DNA from 2 places in the Ancylobacter mangrovi genome. Region 1 is predicted to be linked to the other one. Evidence: riboswitches for the same ligand, from Rfam matches in the RefSeq annotation. Region 1 holds a riboswitch; the other holds the start of a gene.
The links. Region 1 has a riboswitch for cobalamin ahead of NVS83_RS20245 (CbtB domain-containing protein). Riboswitches for the same ligand answer to the same signal wherever they lie in the genome.

Region 1 (10,446 bases):
TCCGAGCAGCGCAGCCGGTTCAAGTCCTTTGACGAAAACGCCAAGCACATCGAACCCTCTGAGGAGATGCCTCCTCAGTGCGGCGGACCGGCGGGTTGAACCGGCGGCCGATCAACAGGTGGAAACGACGAGGAAACGATCATGAGCATCATCGACAGAAGTGTGAAGTTCTCGCTCATCCTGGCCGGCGCCGGCGCGCTCTGCCTCGCCATGGTGGTCGGCGCCGCCGCCTATGACGGCACCAACTGCAAGGCCCCGGGCAATTGCTGGGAGCCGAAGCCCGGCTATCCGGAAAAGGTCGCGGGCTCGAAATACGATCCCAAGCACAATCCGAAGGAACTGAACAAGCAGCAGGAATCCATCCAGGGGATGGAGGCGCGCAACGCGGAGCGCGTCGCGAACTTTAAGAAGACCGGCCAGTTCGTCTACGACACCAAGAAGATACCGAGCGCGAACTGAACGCTCCCGTCTCACGGCTTTCGAGAACCCACTTGCGGGCGGACGTCAATCTCCTGTCCGCCCCGCGATCCTCCGGGCATACCGTCCGGCGTGTGGGCAACTGGCGCGGTCGACACGGAGCGGAGAGTCCGCCCGGTGTCGACCGCGTCTTTTCCGGCAGACGGCGAGAGCCCGGCGGAAACGCCGTGAGGGCGAGTCATGCCGCTGTCTTCAGAAAGGCTTCGCGATGCGCCTCGTTCGCGAGACGGATGCCCTGCTGTCGGACTGGCGCAGTAGCGCGCTGAAGTTCGAAGGCGAGATCGCCAAGGTCGTGCTCGGCCAGGAGCGGATCATCCGGCTGCTCACCATCGCCACCTTCGCGCGCGGCCATGTGCTGCTCGAAGGTGATGTCGGCGTGGGCAAGACCACGCTTCTGCGAGCCATGGCACGCGCGATCGGCGGCGCGTTCGAGCGCATCGAGGGCACGATCGACCTAATGCCCGCCGATCTCGTCTACCACGCCCATCTGGGTGAGGACGGCAAGCCGCGGATCGAGCCCGGCCCTCTGCTGAAGCAGGGCGAGGACCTCTCCGTGTTCTTCTTCAACGAGATCAATCGCGCCCGCCCGCAGGTGCATTCACTGCTGCTGCGCCTCATGGCCGAGCGCTCAGTGACGGCCTTCAACCGCGACTTTCGCTTCCCCCACGTCCAGGTCTTCGCCGACCGGAACCGGGTGGAGCGCGAGGAGACATTCGAGCTTCCCGCCGCCGCGCGCGACCGCTTCCTGATGGAAGTGCAGGTCGCGATGCCGGCGGAGCGGGCAGCGCGCCGCCAGCTCGTCTTCGATCCGCGCTTTCACGACGTGGATGAACTGCTGAGGGATGTGGAGCCCGGCCTGTTCGACCTCGATGCGCTGGAGATCGTAGCCCGTGCCATCCAGACCGGCGTCGGCGCGAGCCCGGCGCTCGAAACCTATGTGTTGGCGCTTTGGGAGGCCGTGCGCGATCCGGCCGCCGCCGGCATAGACGTCGCGGGGGTTGATATGGAGCGTCTCGTGCTGGGAGGCGCCAGCCCGCGCGGCCTGTCCTATCTCATCCGGGCGGCTCGCGTTCGTGCCTGGCTCGAAGGGCGCGACATGATCGTGCCGGAGGATGTGCGTGCCGTCTTCCCCGAGGTCGTGGCGCACCGGATATTCGTCGACCCGGTCTACGAGATCGACCGCGAGCGCATCGTCGCGGTTCTGATCGCGGAGCTGTTCATGCGGGTGCCGGCGCCATGACTGCAGGTACGAAGATCGGCGATACGGCGCTTCAACCCATCCCCTACCGATTGCGCTGGCGGCCGGAAAGCGTCTTTCCCGGTGCTCATCCCGGTCCCGGTGAAGGCGTGGAAGGCGAGTTTCGCCGCCACGTTTCGCTGCTGCGCCGCTCCGATCCGCGCCGGATCGACCTGCGTGCGTCGCTGCGCGACCCGTTCCAGGATCTGAGGGTCCGTGAATTCGCCCCGCGCCGTTCGGTGCCGGTGGCGATGCTGATCGACCTGTCGGGCTCGATGGGATTTGGCGGGGCGGTCGCGGAACAGGTCGCCCGACTGGGCGCACTGATCGCCCTTTCGGCCCGGCGCAGCGGCGACAGCTTCGCGCTGTTCGGCTGCGATGCGCGGATGCGCGAGGATGTCCATCTGCCCTTCACGCGCCGGGCGGGCATCGAGGATGAGGTGCGCCGCCTGCTCGAGGGCGCGCGGATGGAAGGAGAGGGAACGGAAGGTCTTCTCGAAGCCGCCCGGCGATTGCCGGCAAGGCGTTCGCTGGTCTTCCTCGTCTCCGATTTCCTGATGCCCCGCGCACGCGTCGCGGCCCTGCTTGACCGGCTCTGGCGCCATGACGTGGTACCGGTGGTGGCGCGCCATAGCGCCGTGGAGGAGGGACTGCCGCGCTGGGGCCTGATCGAGACGGTCGATCTGGAGACCCGCGCACACCGCCTCGTGCTCATGCGTCCATCGCTGCGTACCCGCTGGCTGGAGGTGTCTCGTGCGCGCAGGCAGGCGCTGGAGGAACTATTCCGCCAGCGAGGGTGCCGCAGCTTCGATCTCGTCGACCGGTTGGACACCGAAGCGCTGGCGCGCCGGCTGATGGCAGGCTGAGCCATGGCAACCCGGCGATTCCTGCCCGCTCTCGTGCTGGTTGTCACCGTCCTGGCAAGGACAGGACCATCGGCGGCGCAGGAGGACGTGGTCACTCTCTACGCGCCGCGTTCCTTCGGCTACGTCATCGGCGACACGATCGCGCTCAGCGCCGACATCGCCCTCGATCCGGCGCTGATGCTCGATCCCGCCTCGCTGCCGCAGCCGCGCGCGATCGACTACTGGCTCGACCTCGATGAAGTTCGCCTGACGGACCACGGTATGCGCGACGGCGCCCGCCGTTACACGCTCGACCTCGTCTACCAGACCTTCTACGCGCCGCTGCAGCCCCGGCGCCTCGCCATTCCACCGTTGCCGTTCGCCGCCATTGGCGAAGAGAGGCGGATGGAACTCGCCGTGCCCGCCTGGTCCTTCGTCATGTCGCCGCTGCGCGAGGTGTCCGGTGGCGGCGGCGAAGCCATGGTGCCGCGTCCCGACATCGCTCCCCATCCGATCCCGACCCGACGCGAGCTGTCATGGGTGGCGGCCGGCCTTGTCCTGGCGCTGATCGGCGCCGTGCCGATCGCGCGGCAGCGCGGCTGGTGGCCCTTCCATGCGCGACGCGACCGGCCTTTCCTGCGCGCGGTGCGGACGGTGCGGGGAGCCCTCGCCCAATCGCCGCCGGGCTACGCCGCCGCCCTGATGGCGCTGCATCGGGCTTTCGATGCCACCGCCGGGCGAAGCGTCTTCGCCGAGGACCTGCCGGCCTTCTTCGAGAACCATCCGCGCTACCGCGCGGCGAAGGGCGACATAGATCGTCTGTTCGGTGCATCACGGCGCATCTTCTTCGCCGCCGACCTGGCTGGGGCGCAGAGCGAACTGCCGGTCCAGCAACTCACCGTCCTCGCCCGGGACCTGCGCGCGATCGAGCGGGAGGCCGCATGAACCCGCTCGACGTCTCCTTCACCGCACACCTTGCCAAGATAGCGCTCCCCGCCGGCCTCGCGCTCGACCATCCGCTGATGCTGCTGGCGCTCCCGCTCGCGCTTCTACCTCTTTGCGTCAGCGTTCTCGCGGGTGGTGGGGTGCCCTCTTCGGCGCTCGTACCGCCTGACGCCGTCTCGCGCGCCATGGCGGTCGCCCTCCGCCTGGCCGGGGCACTCGCCATCGTGGCGATCCTGCTGGGGCTTGCCGGGCTGCACCGGCGTGCCGAGCGCGTATCGCGGGTGGGCACCGGCGCCCATCTCGTCCTGCTGCTCGATCGCTCGTCCAGCATGGACAACAATTTCGCCGGCCGTGCCCCGAGCGGCGACCAGGAATCGAAATCGGCGGCCGCCAAGCGCTTGCTCACGGCGTTCGTCCAGCGTCGCCCGCTCGACCGGATCGGCGTCGCGGCGTTCTCCACGTCTCCGATGTCGGTCCTGCCGCTGACCGACCATCACGCCGCGGTGGAGGGCGCGATCGCCGCCATCGACCGGCCGGGCCTTGCCTTCACGGATGTCGGAAGAGGGCTTGCCCTCGCTTTGTCGAGCTTCGCCGACGACACCAGCGAGGCCTCGCGCGCCGTCGTGCTCGTATCCGACGGCGCGGGGCTGATCGACCGCCGTGTGCAGGACGCCCTGCGCGACGGCGTGGCGCGCACCCCGGTCCACATCTATTGGCTGTTCCTGCGCTCGCGCGGCGCGGCGGGGATATTTGAAAAGCCGCCTCAGGGAGAAGACACGCCTCAGGCTCATCCCGAGCGACACCTGCATCTGTTTCTGGAGAGTCTCGGCGTGCCGTACCGCGCCTTCGAGGCCGGCGATCCGCAGGCGGTGGAGCAGGCCATCGACGAGATCGACCGGCAGGAGACCCGACCGATCGTCTATGAGGAAACGGTGCCGCGGCGCGATCTCGCACGTGCGGCGTTCGCCTTCGCCGGCCTGTGCGTCGCCGGCCTTCTCGTCGCCAAGCTCGCGGAACGACGTCTTGACCGGCGGACTCCGGAGACAGTGCGCGAGAAACGAGCTTCGCGCGTGGCGCGCCCAGTTGAAGCGAGGCGCGCGGCATGAGGGGTTCGTGGCGCGTTATCTCGTCCAACGCCCGCCGGGTCATTCCGCTCCTCGCGGTTTTCCTGATGCTTTCCGGGCTCGTGCTCGCCGTCTGGCAGGGCGCGCGACTGCTGGACCGGCGGGCGGCCAACCAGCTCATCGCGATGATGGCCGCCGGCCGGGACGTGGACGTCGATGCGAAGGCGGCTGCGGAGGTGCAGTTCGCGCGGCTGCACTTCCTGACGTTTCGCGAGCGGTTCGACGAGGCACAGCCCATCGCCACCCGGCTCGCGGCCGGCGACGACTCGCGGCTCGCCTCGGCCGCGCTCTACGATCTCGCAAATGCACGGCTTCGCGCGGCGCTCGACCATCTCGCGGTCAACGACATAGACCCGGCAATCCCGCTGGTGCGCCTCGCCAAGGAGGGCTATCGGCGCGCGCTCGGTCGCGACCCGGCTTTCTGGGATGCCAAATATAATCTCGACATCACCATGAGGCTGGTACGCGACTTCCCGCAGATCGAGGTGTCCGGCGAGGAACTGCCGCCCGAAGCGACCAAGCGGCTCTGGACCGATCTCCCCGGTCTTCCAAGGGGGCTGCCATGAATCGGGGGCTGCCATGAATCGGCACCTTCCCATCGGCGGGCTGCCGGCGCGCGCGATTTGGAGCGCCTTGGCCCGCCGCTGGCGGGCGCTGCTGTTGGGCCTGGCGCTCGCCGCCCTTGCCGCCGCGCTCGTCGCGCCGCGGGTGGCCATAACGCGTCCAGTGCGCGACGTGCTCGCGATCGTGGACGTCACCGGCAGCATGAATGTGCGCGACTACGTGCTGGAGGGGCGATCGGCCTCGCGCCTCGAGGTCGCCAGGAGAAGCCTGCGCGCGCTTCTCGCCGACCTGCCCTGCGGCTCCCGGCTCGGGCTCGGCATCTTTACGGAGCGGCGCAGCTTTCTGCTGTTCGAGCCCGTGGAGATCTGCGGCAATTTTAGCGCGCTGGACGGGGCCGTCGCCGCGCTCGACTGGCGCATGGCGTGGGAAGGCGACAGCTATGTCGCGCGTGGCGTGCATTCGGCGATCGCGCTTGCCGCGGGTGTCGATGCCGATCTTCTCTTTCTGACCGACGGGCACGAGGCGCCGCCGCTCGGGGGCGGCAACCTCCCGGCGTTCGACGGCGAGCCGGGAAAGGTGCGCGGGCTGATCGGCGGCGTGGGTGGCGCGACCCCCGTACCGATCCCGAAATTCAACGAGGACGGACGCGAGGTCGGCTTCTACGGGGAGATGGATGTCCCCCAGGAGAATCGTAGCGGTCCGCCACCGGCCGACGCGCATCTGCGCGAAGGCTGGAATCCGCGCAACGCTCCTTGGGGCGGGGAGGCCGCGCGCGGCAACGAGCACTTGAGTGCCCTGCGCGCCGATCACCTGAAGAACCTCGCCGCCCAGACCAGGCTCGCCTATGCGCCTCTCGACGCCTCCCATGGTCTGGCCGCCGACATCGTGCGCGCCACGCGCGAGCGCCCGGTCGAGACGCAGGTTGATACGGCCGGCATTCCCGCGACCCTGGCGTTGGCTGCTCTTGTCGCGCTCTACGCCATTCCGGTCTGCCGGCCGATGTTCCGCCGACGCATTCCCGCAACCCACGACCGGAAACCCGTCATGATCCTGCGCCAACACGTCCTCGCCACGCTGTTCGTTCTCCTCGCCATGGCATTCGCCGCGTCGCCGCTCCTAGCTCACGGTCCCACGCCGCAGAAGGTGGACGAGAGTGTCGAAATCGCCGCGCCTCCCGAGAGCGTGTGGGCCATCGTGAGCGCGTTCGGCAGCATTGGCGATTGGCATCCGATGGTGAAGAAGGTCGAGGCCACAGGGGGCGACGCGGCGGGGGCCGAGCGCACGCTCACGCTCGAGAAGGGCACGCTGACGGAGGGTCTGGACGAAAGCGATGTAGGCGAGCGCCGGCTTTCCTGGCGTCTGCTGAACGAGAATGTCGAGGCATTCCCGGTGAGCTTCTACACCTCGACGATCGAGGTGAAGCCCGCCGGAAAGAACAGCGAGGTGGCATGGAGCGCGCGCTTTTATCGGGGTGACACGAGCAACTATCCGCCCGAGGAGCTCAATGATGAGGCGGCCATCGCCGCCATGAACGCGTTCGTCGAACAAGGGTTGGACGGCCTCAAGGCGAAGGCCGAGGCGAAGTGACGAGGGTAATTCGGCATTTGGCCGCGATGGGCATCAAGGTGCTGGCCCCGGCCGCTGGCGCCGTCCTGCTCCTGCAGACCGCCGCCGCCGCGGCGGAGCCGGCAATGCGAGCCGCCGTCGTCTCCCAGCAGGAGAACACCGTTGCCATCATCGATGCCACCCGCGGCGCCGTGGAGCGCACCATCCCCCTGCCCCGCGCTCCTGCATCATTGGCCGTTGTGCCCGACGGGAGCCGTCTGTTCGTCTCCCACCCTGATATCGGGCGGCTCTCCCGCGTTGATCTTCCCTCTGGCGAGGTAACGACCTTCGCCGTCGGCGGCGAGCCATTCGGGCTGGCGGTGGCGAATGGCGGGGCGACGTTGCTCGTTACCGACTGGGACGAGGACGTGCTGATCCGCCTCGACGCTGCCACCGGACGTGAGATGGGGCGCGCGCTGGTCGGGCGCGCACCGGCCCACGTCGTCGTCGACGATGCGCGCGCCCTCGCCTACGTCGCGGACCGCGAGAGCAACGATGTCACCGTGGTGGACATCTCGACGATGGCGCGGCTCGCGAGCATTCCGGTCGGTACGGCGCCCTTCGCTTTGGCGCTTTCTCGTGAAGGTGGGCGGCTCTATGTGCCCAATGTCCGAAGCAATGACCTTTCTGTCATCGACACCTCCGCGCGCAAGGAATTCGCCCGCGTGAAGATCGATCTCATGCCGTACGGTGTCGCGGTCACGCCCGATGACGGGCAGATCATTGTCACGTGCCAGCAGAGCGGACGGCTGGGCGTCGTCGATAGCCGTTCGCTGAGCATTGAACGCACGCTCCGCGTCGGTTCCTTTCCGGAAGGCGCGGCGGCAACCGGCAACTCCGTCCTGGTGGCCAATTGGGCCGACGATACCGTTGCCGTGTTCGACCTTCAGAACAGGGCCATCGACCGGACGATAGATGTCGGTGGCGGCCCGCGGATGATCGTCCTCTTGCCTTAATCTTACCGACCTCAGGCGGAGCCATACCGACAGAAGCGCTTCGGGCGGCGCGTTGATGGAACTGCCGAGTTGGCTGCCTCGCCGCTTGAGGGGTGGGTGACCTGGACCTCCGATTGCGTGGTCCGATGTGGCGAATTCGTCGTCCGGACTTGCCCAATCATCCGGCCACAGCGAGCATGCCCCGATAGGTGCTTCGGAACGACAGACTGAATGTCTCCTCGGATTTTGTCCAACCTTCCAAGGCAAACATGCGTTAGAGCGAGGCGCCGGTAATGTACGTGAGCATCCGATCGGAGAATGAACGTGTCCGTGCCTGACATTGCTATCTACGGCGCTTCGGGCCAGGCCCTGGCGATGACCAGCATGCTGGAAGGCGTCTATCAAGTGCTCGGGTAATTGCCTATATCGACGATATTGACGGCGGCGGCCTCGACGTCGAAGCCATTCCGGTGATCACGTGCGACGATTGGCAGGCAATGACACCGCTGCCCGATGTAGTCGTGTCCGTCGGAAATCCGGCCCTCCGGCGCATCATGGCCGACAAAGTGCAGGCTGCGGGCGGGCGCCTGCTCGACATCCGTCAGATATATCCTAGGCTCTTTCCCCGGATTGAGGTCGGCGTCGGAACGATCATCGCGACGCCTTCCTATGTCGGGCCCAAATCTGTCATCGGCGACAACGTCCAGCTCATGCCGCTGTGTTCCCTCGGTCACGACGTTATCGTGGGTCACCATTGCAGTCTTTGCCCATCGGCCACGATCTCGGGCTATGTCAAAGTCGAGGACGACGTGTAGGTGGGGGCAGGCGCGACCATCACGAATGGGCGTCGCGATCGCTGGCTGGTGATCGGGCGAGGAGCGACCATCGCCGTGGGCGCCACAGTGACGAAATCGGTTCAGCCGGGCGAGACGGTCATGGGCAACCCCGCGCGCGCGATGCGGGAAATTGCTCGGAAGGTTCGTTGATAAGTTGCGCCAATCGCAGCTGAATAACCCACCGCCCGTGGCGAGGAGCAAGCTGGTCGCCTTCAATCGCTCCGGCGCACGCCGGTGATGGCCCGCAGGGTCCACCGCCGGCCGTCGCTCCGCAGGTCGGTGATGCTCAACGGCGGGACGTCGATGCGCCAGAACGCCTGCGTCGGCGCTTCGAGGACATGGAGCATGGCGCAACGTATCACCGCCGCATGCGTCACCGCGGCGGTCCGCCCTGGCTCCTGAGCGCATGTGTTCAGCCAACGTCCGGTCCGCAGCCGGAGTGCGGCGATCGGCTCGCCGTCGTGGGGACAAACTTCCGGATCGCGCAGCCAAGACTGAAGCGCTTCAGGTTCTTCGGCCTGCAGATCCGCCAGCCGGCGGCCGACCCAGCGCCCGGCATCGAGATCACCCAGTTCCGGTTCTTCCCGGACGGCAGAATCAGGCCAGAGCAGCGCGGCAGTCTGGCGCGCCCGCAGAGAGGGGCTGGTGAGCACGCGCCCGATACGCGGCAGGCACCGCGAAGCCGCGCGCGCGGCAGTGATCCCTGCTTCGATGAGGGGTTCGTCGAGGGGGAAAGCTCCCTGCCGGGTCGCCTCGGTGGCTGCGTGACAGATCAGGATCAGACGATGTGACATCAACGGAATACTTGAATGCCTGACGTTAGGTACTTCATTGACACGGACGTGATCACCGGAATAGCGTTGTCTGCTCTCGGATCGGAAGCCGGTGAAATTCCGGCGCGGTCGCGCCGCTGTGAACGTCTTTCTTCTGGACGTAAGTCAGACCCGCTCCGTGAGCCAGCCTTTCATCCAGCGGGACGCGCTATCCCGGGAGAGCACCATGTCAGATATCAGCCTTGCACCCGACATCCGCCCGGCGCCCATTCCGGTAGGCGAGATTTTGCCATGGGCGATCTTCGGCGGCCTGCTGCTTCTGCTTGCCATCTATTTCGTGGGAGCGGAAGAGGGCGCAACCTCCCTGATTTCGGGGATGTACGTGCACGAATTCGTGCATGACGGCCGTCATCTCCTCGGCTTTCCGTGCCACTGAGGAGGCGGACATGGTCAGATCTCTTCTGCTGCGGGGAATGCTCGTCGGCCTCTTCGCCGGTCTACTTGCCTTCGGCTTCGCCAGGACGTTCGGCGAGCCGCAGGTCGATCGCGCCATCGCCTTCGAAGAACAGATGAGCCACGCGGCGGGCGAGGTTCCAGAACCTGAACTCGTCAGCCGCACGACGCAGGCCGGCCTCGGCCTGTTCACCGGCATCGTCGTCTACAGCGCCGCGATCGGTGGTCTGTTCGCCCTGGTGTTCGCGTTCGTGCAGGGACGGGTCGGATCACTTGGCCCGCGCGCGACTGCGGCGCTGCTGGCGCTCGCGGCGTTCATCGCCGTCGTCGCCGTGCCATTCCTGAAATATCCGGCAAATCCGCCTTCGGTCGGCTCGCCGGAAACCATCCGCGCGCGCACGGAGCTGTACTTCATCATGCTGGCATTCTCGCTCGCCTTCATGTTGGCTGCGGTCCTACTGGCGCGCGGGCTGTGGGAACGCTACGGCGGCTGGCAGGCGACGATCCTCGCCTGTCTCGTCTTCGTGGTTCTGACAGTGATCGCAAACTACGCCCTGCCGGACATCAACGAAGTGCCGGAGCAGTTCTCGGCAACGCTACTCTGGCAGTTCCGCCTCGCATCGCTGGGCATTCAGGCAATCCTGTGGACCAC
Region 2 (10,446 bases), on a different contig from region 1:
AGGCGCGCCGGCTGGCGCTCGCCCGGCTGGTGCTCGCCCCCGCGCCGCTGTGGCTGCTCGACGAGCCGACCGAAGGGCTCGACGGGGCGACCGCGCGCGATGTGCTGGCAAAGCTGGCGCAGGCGGCGGGCCCGCGCAGCCTCGTCCTCGCCACCCATCTGCGGCGCGAGGCGGAAATCGCCGACCGCCTGATCGTGATTGCCGAAGGTCGCGTGACCGGCACCAGCCGGCGCGGCGATCCCGGCTTCGCAGCGGCGCTCGAGGCGCTGCGACCTGACTGAGACGACCCCCGGCGTCGCCCCGGCGGCGCGTCAAAAGGAGACCGGACGCAACCGGAACCGACCATGACACTCGATGTTGTCGACCTTTCGCGCCTGCAATTCGCAATGACGGCGCTCTACCACTTCCTGTTCGTGCCGCTCACGCTGGGGCTCTCCGTGCTCCTCGCCATCATGGAGACGGTCTACGTCATGACCGGGCGGCGGATCTGGCGCCAGATGACCAAGTTCTGGGGCACGCTGTTCGGCATCAACTTCGTGCTCGGCGTCGCCACCGGCATCGTCATGGAGTTCCAGTTCGGCATGAACTGGAGCTACTACAGCCACTATGTCGGCGACATCTTCGGCGCCCCGCTGGCGATCGAAGGGCTGATGGCCTTCTTCCTGGAGGCGACCTTCGTCGGCCTGTTCTTCTTCGGCTGGGACAAGCTTTCCAAGGTCGGGCACCTCGTCACCACCTGGGCGGTGGCGCTGGGCTCGAACCTGTCGGCGCTGTGGATCCTGGTCGCGAACGGCTGGATGCAGAACCCGACCGGCGCGGCCTTCAACCCGCAGACCATGCGCATGGAGATCACCGACTTCTTCGAGGTGGTCACAAACCCGGTGGCGCAGGCGAAGTTCGTGCACACGGTCTCGGCCGGCTACGTCACGGCCTCGGTCTTCGTGCTCGGCGTCGCCGCCTGGTACCTGCTGAAGGGCCGGCACATCGAGATCGCCAAGCGCTCGATGACGGTCGCCGCCTCGTTCGGCCTAGCCGCCTCGCTGTCGGTCGTCGTGCTGGGCGACGAGAGCGGCTACCTCACCACCGAGCATCAGAAGATGAAGCTCGCCGCCATGGAGGCGATGTGGGAGACCGAGCCAGCGCCGGCCGCCTTCACCCTGTTCGGCCTGCCGAGCCAGACCGACCGCGAGACCCATTTCGCGGTGCGCGTTCCCTGGGTGCTGGGCCTGATCGCCACCCGCTCGCTCGACACGGTGGTGCCGGGCATCAACGAGCTCGTCGGCCATGCGCAGGACCGGATCAAGAGCGGGGTGATCGCCTTCGATGCGCTGCAGAAGATCCGCGCCGCCGGCTCGGACGCCGCCATCCCGCCGGATGTGCGCCAGGCCTTCGAGGACCACGGCACCGACCTCGGCTACGCGCTGCTGCTCAAGCGCTACGTCGACGATCCGCGCGCCGCGACGCCCGAGCAGATCGCGCAGGCGGCCTGGGACACGGTGCCGAGCGTGCCGACCCTGTTCTGGTCGTTCCGCATCATGGTCGGCCTCGGCCTGTCCTTCATCGCGCTGACCTCGGTGTTCTTCTTCCTGTCGGCGCGGCGGATGCTGGACCGCTACCGGCCGCTGCTGTGGGTGGCGGTGATCGCAATCCCGCTGCCCTGGGTCGCCGTCGAGCTCGGCTGGGTGGTGGCGGAATTCGGCCGCCAGCCCTGGATCATCGAGGGCGTGCTGCCCACCGCCGCCGCGGTGTCGAGCCTCGGCGCGGCGACCGTGCTCACCACGATCGTCGGCTTCGCGCTGATCTACACCGTGCTGATCATCATCGAGATGACGCTGATGGTGCGCGCCATCCGACAGGGACCGGAGCCGGACGACGAGCCTGACGCCGAACTCATCCCCGCTCACCTCGTCGCCGCGGAGTAGGAACCATGATCCTCCACACGCTCATCGACTACGACGTCCTGCGCGTCATCTGGTGGCTGCTGCTCGGCGTGCTGCTGATCGGCTTCGCCGTCATGGACGGCTTCGACCTCGGCACCGACATCCTGTTGCCCTTCGTCGCGCAGACCGACCTCGAACGGCGCGTCGTCATCAACGCCATCGGCCCGACCTGGGAAGGCAACCAGGTGTGGCTGATCCTCGGCGGCGGCGCGATCTTCGCCGCCTGGCCGCCGCTCTACGCGGTGTCCTTCTCCGGCTTCTACCTCGCCATGTTCGCGATCCTGTTCGCGCTCATCCTGCGCCCGGTCGGCTTCAAGTACCGCTCGAAGCGCGAGGGCTCGATGTGGCGCACGGCGTGGGACTGGGCGCTGTTCGTCGGCGGGCTGGTGCCGGCGCTGGTGATGGGGGTCGCGGTCGGCAACGTGCTGCAGGGCGTGCCCTTCCACCTGAACGGCGACCTGCGCATCTTCTATGACGGCACCACGCTGTTCGAGCTGCTGAACCCCTACGGCCTGCTGTGCGGCCTGCTCTCGGTGGCGATGGTGGTGATGCACGGTGCCGGCTGGCTGGCGCTGAAGACGCAGGGCAATGTCGACCGTCGCGCGCGGGCCATCGGCAGCTACGCGGCGCTGGCGACGCTGGTGCTGTTCGTGCTCGGCGGGCTTTGGCTCTATTTCGGCGTCGACGGCTACCGCATCACCAGCGCGCTCGTCCCCGACGGCCCGTCCAACCCGCTGGCCAAGACGGTGGAGATCGCGCCGGGCGCATGGTTCGCCAACTACGCTGCCCATCCCTGGATGATGGCGGGGCCTGCGCTCGGCATCCTCGGCGCGCTGGCGAGCCTGATCCTGCTGCGCACCCGGGCCGAGTTCACAGCGCTGCTGGCGAGCACGGTGTCGATCTTCGGCATCATCTCGACGGTGGGGGTGTCGATGTTCCCCTTCATCCTGCCCTCGACAGTCGACCCGCGCTCCAGCCTCACCGTGTGGGACGCCTCGTCGAGCCATCTCACCCTGTTCATCATGCTGGTCTGCACCGTGATCTTCATGCCGATCATCATCGCCTACACCACCTGGGTCTACCGGGTGCTGTGGGGCAAGGTCGATACGGCCGAGATCCAGCGCGACAACAGCCACGCCTACTGAGAAGGAGACCGATCATGTGGTACTTCGCCTGGCTGCTCGGCCTGCCGCTGGCCGCCGCCTTCGCGGTGCTCAACGCCATGTGGTACGAGCTGATGGACGACGTCGCCCGCACCAAGGCGCAGCCCGCGCCGGTGCCGGTGCGCGGCCGGCACTGACGTCGCCGCCGCACCTCTCGCGGCGTCGGCCCTGCTTGACAGGCCCGTGCCCTTGGGTGCGTGCTGAGGGCGTGCATGGTGTCCGGGCGGGGTGACTCGCCCGGATGAAACGGGAACGGGGAAGGGCGAGAGCGCCGCAAGGCCGATCGCCCCAGCCCCGACCGCCCCCGCGACTGTGAGCGGCGAGCGGCCTTCCACGATGCCACTGGATGCCATCCGCGAGGATGGCTCCGGGAAGGCGGAAGGCAGCCGTGACCCGCGAGTCAGGAGACCGGCCATGCATGAGCGTCCACCCTCACGCCGCCGGGAGAGGCGGCAAAGGAGCATCCCATGCATATCGAACCCGGCCTCGTCGCCGAAGGAAAGATCTGGCTCAGCTACGTGACCGCCGCCGGCGCGGGCACCTATGCGCTCAAGACCGCCTATGAGGCGGTGCGCGAGCGCGGCCTGGGCTCGCTGCTGGTGCGCAGCGCGGCGACTACCGCGCTCGTATTCTCGTTCTTCGAGATTCTGCCGCATTATCCGGTCGGCGTGTCCGAGGTGCACCTCATCCTCGGCTCGACGCTGTTCCTGATCTTCGGTCTTGCGCCGGCCGCGATCGGCCTCGCGCTCGGCCTGCTGATCCAGGGGCTGTTCTTCGCCCCGTTCGACCTGCCGCAATACGGCATGAACGTCACTACGCTGCTGGTGCCGCTGTTCGCGCTGACCGGGCTCGCGCATCGCATCATCGCGCCGGGCACGCCCTATGTGGAGCTGAAGTACCGGCAGGCGCTGGCGCTCTCCACCACCTACCAGGCGGGCATTGTCGTCTGGGTGGCGTTCTGGGCCTTCTACGGCCAGGGTTTCACGCTCGCCAACGCGGCCTCGATTGCCTCCTTCGGCGGCGCCTATATGCTGGTGATCATCATCGAGCCGCTGGTCGACCTCGCCGTGCTCGCCGGCGCCAAGGCGCTCAACGGTCTGAAGGGTAGCGCGCTGCTCGAGCGCCGGCTCTACGACCCGGCCTGACGGCCGGCCCATCTGCGGTGCGGTTCGAGCCCGGGAGCCTTGCGGCCTCCCGGGCTTTTTCATGCGCGCGGACTCAGCCCGCCAGCCAGCCGGGCAGAGCGGTGTCGAATATCCCGGTAGAGGCCGCCTCCACGCATTGGGTGAGGCTTCCCAGCATCACGCGGCGCCCGGAAAGGCCGGGGCCGTAATGGGCGTATTTGCCCGAGCTGGTGAGGATGGCGCGAGCCGCAGGCGGGATGACCGGCTCGCCGATCATGCACCAGCAGGTGTCGTTGACGAAGGAGACGCCGAAGCGCTCAAGCGCCGCCGTCAGCCCCGCCGCCTGCGCGCGGGCAAAAACGTCCCGTCCGCAGGTGACGACGAGCGCAACATCAGCCGCTTTCCGCCGGCCGGCGCATAGGGCCGCGAGGCGTTCGATCTCGGTGAAGGAAAAATGCGGGTTGCCGAGCGCGACGAGGTCGATGCGGGCCGCGCCCTCCTCGCCCGCACCCTCCTCGCCATTGATGCGCCGCCAGCTTTCGGCAAGGTCTGCGCGCGAGACCGAGAGCCTCGGCAGCGTTTCCGCCAGCGCGTGCGCGGCGGCGATTTCCCGCGCTTCGGGTGTGATGCCGGCGATGTGGAACATCGGCGCGCCCGAGGTGGTGGCGAAGGCGGCGGCGAAGGCCTTGAGGTCGTCGTCCGTCATCGCCGCGTCCTCCAGCCCGAGCACAAGCGGGATCGCCTCCGGCGACATTTCGCCCAGATGATGGCCGAGCAGCGCGAAGAAGGCATCGTTGGGCGCCGAAATAGGCGCCACCTCGATCGCCACGGCGGGGCGCCTTCCGGCGTCGAGATGGCAGCCCGCCAGCGGCGCCCGGCCGGTGATGGCGACGCATATGTCGAGATAGTCGGGATATTTCATCGTCCGCGCGCCGAGCACGCTGTTCGCATAGGCGACGGCGTTGGATTCGGCCCAGACGATCTGCTCGCCGAGGGCGGGCGGCGCGTCGAGCAGATAGGGCGCGCAGGTGAAGCTCGTCCGCGCGCCCATGGCGAGATAGGCCTCGGCCAGCCGCCAGGCCGGTTCGCCGAGGCTGGCGTCGACCCCCAGTGCGCGCCAGCGCCGCCCGTCGACCGAGACGGCGTTCAGCGTCGTCGGCACGCGCACCCGTGCGCCGAGATCGCGCAGCCTTTCGGCGAAGCGCAGGCTCGCCTCGCCCGTGTAGATGCAGCCGTCGATATGGGCGCGGGTGACGTCGATCAGCTCGCGCGCGCCGTAGAGCCCCGCCATCTCCACCACCACCTCCATGGCGAAGCGGGTGGCCTCCCCGTGCTCGCCGCGCAGCATGGCGCGGTCGGCGGGGCTCAGCGCCGTCGCCGCGCGTCCCGCCGGGGCGTCACGATGCGCGGCGGCGGGCGCGCCTTCGGCGATGAGCGTGTCGCCGGAAATCTCGGCCCGTCCGGCCTCGGCGAGCCGCGCCATGTCGTCGCCGGCGAGCCGCAGCACCGGCACCGAAACCCCGAACATCCTGCGGGCGATGATGACGCCGAGGGTGACGATCTCCTCTTCCTCGGTGAAGACGAAGGCCGCCGGCGCACGCCCGTTCATGAGGAGCTGCAACGCGACGCTGCTGCCCGTGCACGAGCCCCGGCTGCCGGGCATGACGAGCACGGTGCCGGCGAGGCTGCGGCCGTGCAGCGGGTGGTAGCGGTCGACCACGATGCCGGTCTGCGGGTCGACGCCGCCCCAGAACGACAGCGGCACGGGCGCGGCGACGACCGGCCCGCCGGCATGGCCCTCGACGATCTGTCTGCCCGTCAGTCGCACTTTGGAATCCTTCGATATTTCAAATCACTATAGTGCTTCATCGCGTCGCATCGCCTGAAAATCGCCGCCGATCGGTATTATGTTCGCGGGCATGATGAAGGCCGCCTTTCCCCTCGCCGTCGCGACCTCCATGCTCGCGGGCCTGCTGGCGGTCGCGGGTGCGCAGGACCGTTCGGCCGACGCGCCCGGTCTGGAGAAGCTCGGCGAGACGCTGTTCTTCGACACCGACCTCTCGCGCGAGCGCACGCAGTCCTGCGCCACCTGCCACGACCCTTCGACCGGCTTCGCCGATCCGCGCGGCGGGCCGGTCTCGATCGGCGACGACGGCACCTCGCTTGGCGTGCGCAATGCGCCCACGGTCAGCTATGCCACCTTCAGCCCGCGCTTCGGCAAGGACAGCGAAGGGCATTATGTCGGCGGCCAGTTCCATGACGGGCGCGCCGACACGCTGGAGGACCAGGCCGGCCAGCCGCTGCTCAACCCGATCGAGATGGCGATGCCCGACCGGGCGAGCGTGGTCGCCCGGCTGAAGGAGAAGCCGGCCTATCTCGAGGCCTTCCGCAAGCAGTTCGGGCCGGACGTGTTCGACAGCGACGAGCGCGCCTTCGCCGCCCTGACCGAGGCGCTGGCGGCCTATGAGCGCAGCCCCGCCGTCTCGCCCTTCGATTCCAGATATGACCGCTACCTGCGCGGCGAATACAAGATGACCCCGCAGGAAGAACTCGGCCGGGTGCTGTTCTTCTCCAACCAGTTCACGAGTTGCGGCCAGTGCCACAAGCTGCACCCTTCCGGCGGCAGGGACGAGACCTTCACCGATTATCGCTTCCACAATATCGGCGTGCCGCGCAATCCCGAGCTGGAGGCTCCGCTCGACCACGGCCTGCTGGCGCGCGAGGACGTGACGGACCCGGCCCATGATGGCCAGTTCAAGGTGCCGACCCTGCGCAACGTGGCGGTGACGGCGCCCTACATGCACAATGGCGTCTTCAAGGACCTGAGGACCGTCATCCTCTTCTACAACAAGTACAATTCCTCCTCTCCCAAGCGGCAGATCGACCCCGAGACGGGACGCGAGTGGGACCCGCCGGAGGTCGCCGGCACGCTGTCGATGAAGGAGCTGGAGACCGGCCCGGCGCTCGACGACCGGCGCATCAACGCGCTGGTCGCCTTCCTCAAGACGCTGACCGACGCGCGCTACGAGCCGCTGCTCGGCGAGTAGCGAGGCGGCGCCGGCCGGACGCTCGCCCGCACACCGAGCCGTGACACGCGGGCCGCCTGTAACGATGTAACCTTGCGACGCGTAGAGGAGGGGAGCGCCTCCCGTGACCCGGGTGGCGATGCCCCTTCAGCGGAGCACGCGCATGATGACACGACGTCTCCTCACATTCTCCGGCCTCGCCGCGCTCGGCGCTCTCGCGCTGCGCTACGGGCAAGGCGCGCGGGCGGAGACGGCCAAGGCGCCGTTTCCGGTGACCCACACCGATGCCGAATGGCGCCAGCGTCTGACCCCTTCGCAATATGCGGTGCTGCGGCGCGCGGCCACCGAGCGGCCCTTCTCCAGCCCGCTCAACGACGAGCACCGGCCCGGCGTCTTCGCCTGCGCCGGCTGCGAAAGCGACCTGTTCTCCTCCGACACCAAGTTCGACAGCGGCACCGGCTGGCCGAGCTTCTGGAAGCCGCTGGACGGCGCGGTCAGCGAGCGCCGCGACTTCTCCTTCGCCATGCTGCGCACGGAGGTGCTCTGCGCGCATTGCGGCGGGCATCTCGGCCACGTGTTCGAGGACGGGCCGAAGCCCACGGGCCTGCGCTACTGCATGAACGGGGTCGCCATGACCTTCAAGCCGATGGTCGGGTGAGGGGGCGATGCCTCCCGCCCCTTCGTCGCATCCGAATCCCGGAGAAACCCGATGAAATCCGCTCCCCTCGTCCTGGCCGGCGCGGCGCTGCTCGCCCTTGCCGCCTTCGCCTTCGATTCCTCGTCCTCCTCGGCGCAGGAGGGTATCGCCATTCCCGCGCCGGCGGTCGACGAGGCCGCCGCCTCCAGTCGCGAGGTCGCCGTGCTCGCGGGTGGCTGCTTCTGGGGCGTGCAGGGCGTGTTCCAGCATGTCGACGGCGTGACCAGCGCGGTCTCCGGCTATGCCGGCGGCTCGGCGCCCAGCGCCAGCTACGAGACCGTGAGCAGCGGCAGCACCGGCCACGCGGAGTCCGTGCAGGTGACCTTCGACCCGCACCGCATCTCCTATGGCCGGATCCTGCAGATCTACTTCTCCGTCGCCCATGATCCGACCCAGCTCAACCGGCAGGGGCCGGACCACGGCACGCAGTACCGCTCGGCCGTGTTCCCGACCAGCGACGAGCAGGCGCGCATCGCCAAGGCCTATATCGTCCAGCTCGACGCGGCGAAGGTCTATGACCGGCCGATCGCCACCAGGATCGAGCCCGGCCGCGCCTTCTACCCGGCGGAGGGGTACCATCAGGACTTCCTGACCCGGAATCCGACCTATCCCTACATCGTCATCAACGACCTGCCGAAGATCGAGAATCTGAAGCGGCTCTACCCTCAAGCCTATCGCGCCAAGCCCGTGCTGGTGGCCGAGAGCGGGCTCGGCCAGTAGCGGCGCGGCGCGTTCCTGCCGGCGACGGGCGGAGGCGCCGTCACGTCGTTGCGCGGCCGGGTTGTGCGGGCCTGCCCCTGATGCGAGAAGATGAACGGACCCGATGAACCGCCGGCGGGACGCGACGGGAAATGGCCGTTCTTTCGATCCGCATTGACCTCGAGCCGAAGGGCCGCGTCGGCCCCGGCAAGATCGAGCTGCTCGAGGCCATCGCCCGCACCGGCTCGATCTCGGCCGCCGGGCGGGCGCTGAAGATGTCCTATCGCCGGGCCTGGGATCTCGTCGACGAGCTCGGGCGGATCTTCGGCCAGCCGGTGGTCGTCTCGCAGACCGGCGGCCGGCATGGGGGAGGGGCGAAGCTCACTCCCTTCGGCCAGGAACTGGTCGCGCGCTATCGCCTCATCGAGGAGATCACCGCCGCCACCGCGAGGCCCCATCTCGACGCGCTGCAGGCGCGAGCCGCGGAACGGCCGGCGGAGGGCGAATGACCCCGGCTGGCGGCGCCCGTCACGCATCGACGAGCGCCAGCGCTCACCCGTAATCGACGGCGAAGCTCAGCTCCGGGTCCCGGTGCAGATCCCAGTAGGCCTCCCAGATGGTGCGCGTGACCGGCCCGACCTGCCCGCCGCCGACTGGTGCGCCGTCGAGCCGGGTGACCGGCATGACGCCGCCCGCCGTGGTGCAGAAGAACATCTCGTCGCACGAATAGGCGAGCTCGACCGGCACCGGTGCGAGCCGGACCTCGATTCCCCTCGCGGCGGCGATCTCCATCACCGTCCGGCGCGTCACGCCTTCGAGCACGCCGCGATCGGGCGTGTGCAGCACGCCATCCTTGATCAGCACGATGTTGTAGCCGGCGCCCTCGGTGATGTTGCCGTCGCCGTCCGGCAGGATCGGGTAGACCGCGTCGCGCTCGCGCGCCTCGAACAGGCCGCGGATGAAGTCACCCCATTGCAGGTTCTTCACCGTCGGGTCGATGGCGCCGGGCGGCACGCGCCGCACCGTGCGGGTGACCACCGCGCTCGCGCCGGTCTTCTGCATCTCCGGTGGCACCACCCAAACATAGGGTACGAGATACATGTAGAGGCAGTTGACGAGGTCCTCGGCCCGGTTGCCGCGGACATATTTCAGGCCGCGCGTCACGATGATGCAGACATAGGCGTCGCGTATGCCGCTTCGCGCCGCCATCTCCACCAGCGTCGCGGTGAGCGTCGCCCGGTCGAGCGGGCAGTGCAGCTTCAGCCGGGCGCAGCCCCTCTCCAGCCGGTCGAGATGGTCGTCGAGGCGGAAGAAGCGCCCGTCCCAGATCGCCGGCACGTCATAGGTCAGGTCGGAGTGCAGGAAGCCCTGGTCCATCAGCGGGATGCGGGCCTCGGCCACCGGCACCAGCTCGCCGCCGACATAGGCGATACCCTCGGCGAACGGGCCGGGGCTGGACTTCAGCGCTTCGAGGCGCCGCTCGTAACCCTCGAAGACGCAGCTCATGGCACTCACCGGACGGCTCCTTGCGGCGTGGGTCGGTTGGGTCGGGCGGGCGGTCACGCCAGCCGGTGGAAGCGGCGGTCGAAATAGACCAGCCCCTGCGCGGCGGCGCCCTCGCCGGAGGAACCCTCATGCAGCGCCAGCACCTCGCAGATCAGCACGTCATGCGTGCCGACCTCGTGAAACGCCTTGACCCGGCAGTCGAAGGCGACGGCTGCGTCAGCGAGGACAGGGGCGCCGGTCGCGAGCGTGGTCCATTCGCCGTGGCGGAAGCGCTCGGCCATGCTGGCCGTG

Region 2: it holds a riboswitch for cobalamin, as region 1 does, so the genes downstream of both, NVS83_RS02205 (energy-coupling factor ABC transporter permease) here and NVS83_RS20245 (CbtB domain-containing protein) in region 1, are expected to answer to the same signal.

What each region holds. Positions count from the first base shown of each region.
Region 1 is NZ_JANTHY010000010.1:35,504-45,949, forward strand. It holds gene moxG (cytochrome c(L), periplasmic) at 1-99, shown strand, start outside; gene NVS83_RS20190 (methanol dehydrogenase [cytochrome c] subunit) at 142-459, shown strand; gene NVS83_RS20195 (AAA family ATPase) at 686-1,717, shown strand; gene NVS83_RS20200 (DUF58 domain-containing protein) at 1,714-2,580, shown strand; gene NVS83_RS20205 (nonribosomal peptide synthetase MxaA) at 2,614-3,504, shown strand; gene NVS83_RS20210 (vWA domain-containing protein) at 3,501-4,610, shown strand; gene NVS83_RS20215 (hypothetical protein) at 4,676-5,194, shown strand; gene NVS83_RS23495 (SRPBCC family protein) at 5,208-6,779, shown strand; gene NVS83_RS20230 (YncE family protein) at 6,806-7,753, shown strand; gene NVS83_RS20235 (hypothetical protein) at 8,134-8,487, opposite strand; gene NVS83_RS23575 (hypothetical protein) at 8,443-8,547, shown strand; gene NVS83_RS20240 (histidine phosphatase family protein) at 8,781-9,362, opposite strand; adenosylcobalamin (AdoCbl) riboswitch at 9,435-9,525, shown strand; gene NVS83_RS20245 (CbtB domain-containing protein) at 9,568-9,777, shown strand; gene NVS83_RS20250 (CbtA family protein) at 9,788-10,446, shown strand, end outside.
Region 2 is NZ_JANTHY010000001.1:475,999-486,444, forward strand. It holds gene cydC (thiol reductant ABC exporter subunit CydC) at 1-281, shown strand, start outside; gene NVS83_RS02190 (cytochrome ubiquinol oxidase subunit I) at 345-1,922, shown strand; gene cydB (cytochrome d ubiquinol oxidase subunit II) at 1,928-3,085, shown strand; gene cydX (cytochrome bd-I oxidase subunit CydX) at 3,100-3,240, shown strand; cobalamin riboswitch at 3,300-3,534, shown strand; gene NVS83_RS02205 (energy-coupling factor ABC transporter permease) at 3,571-4,248, shown strand; gene lhpI (cis-3-hydroxy-L-proline dehydratase) at 4,322-6,055, opposite strand; gene NVS83_RS02215 (cytochrome-c peroxidase) at 6,135-7,274, shown strand; gene msrB (peptide-methionine (R)-S-oxide reductase MsrB) at 7,417-7,911, shown strand; gene msrA (peptide-methionine (S)-S-oxide reductase MsrA) at 7,963-8,670, shown strand; gene NVS83_RS02230 (winged helix-turn-helix domain-containing protein) at 8,802-9,158, shown strand; gene NVS83_RS02235 (aminotransferase class IV) at 9,202-10,155, opposite strand; gene NVS83_RS02240 (flavin reductase) at 10,209-10,446, opposite strand, start outside.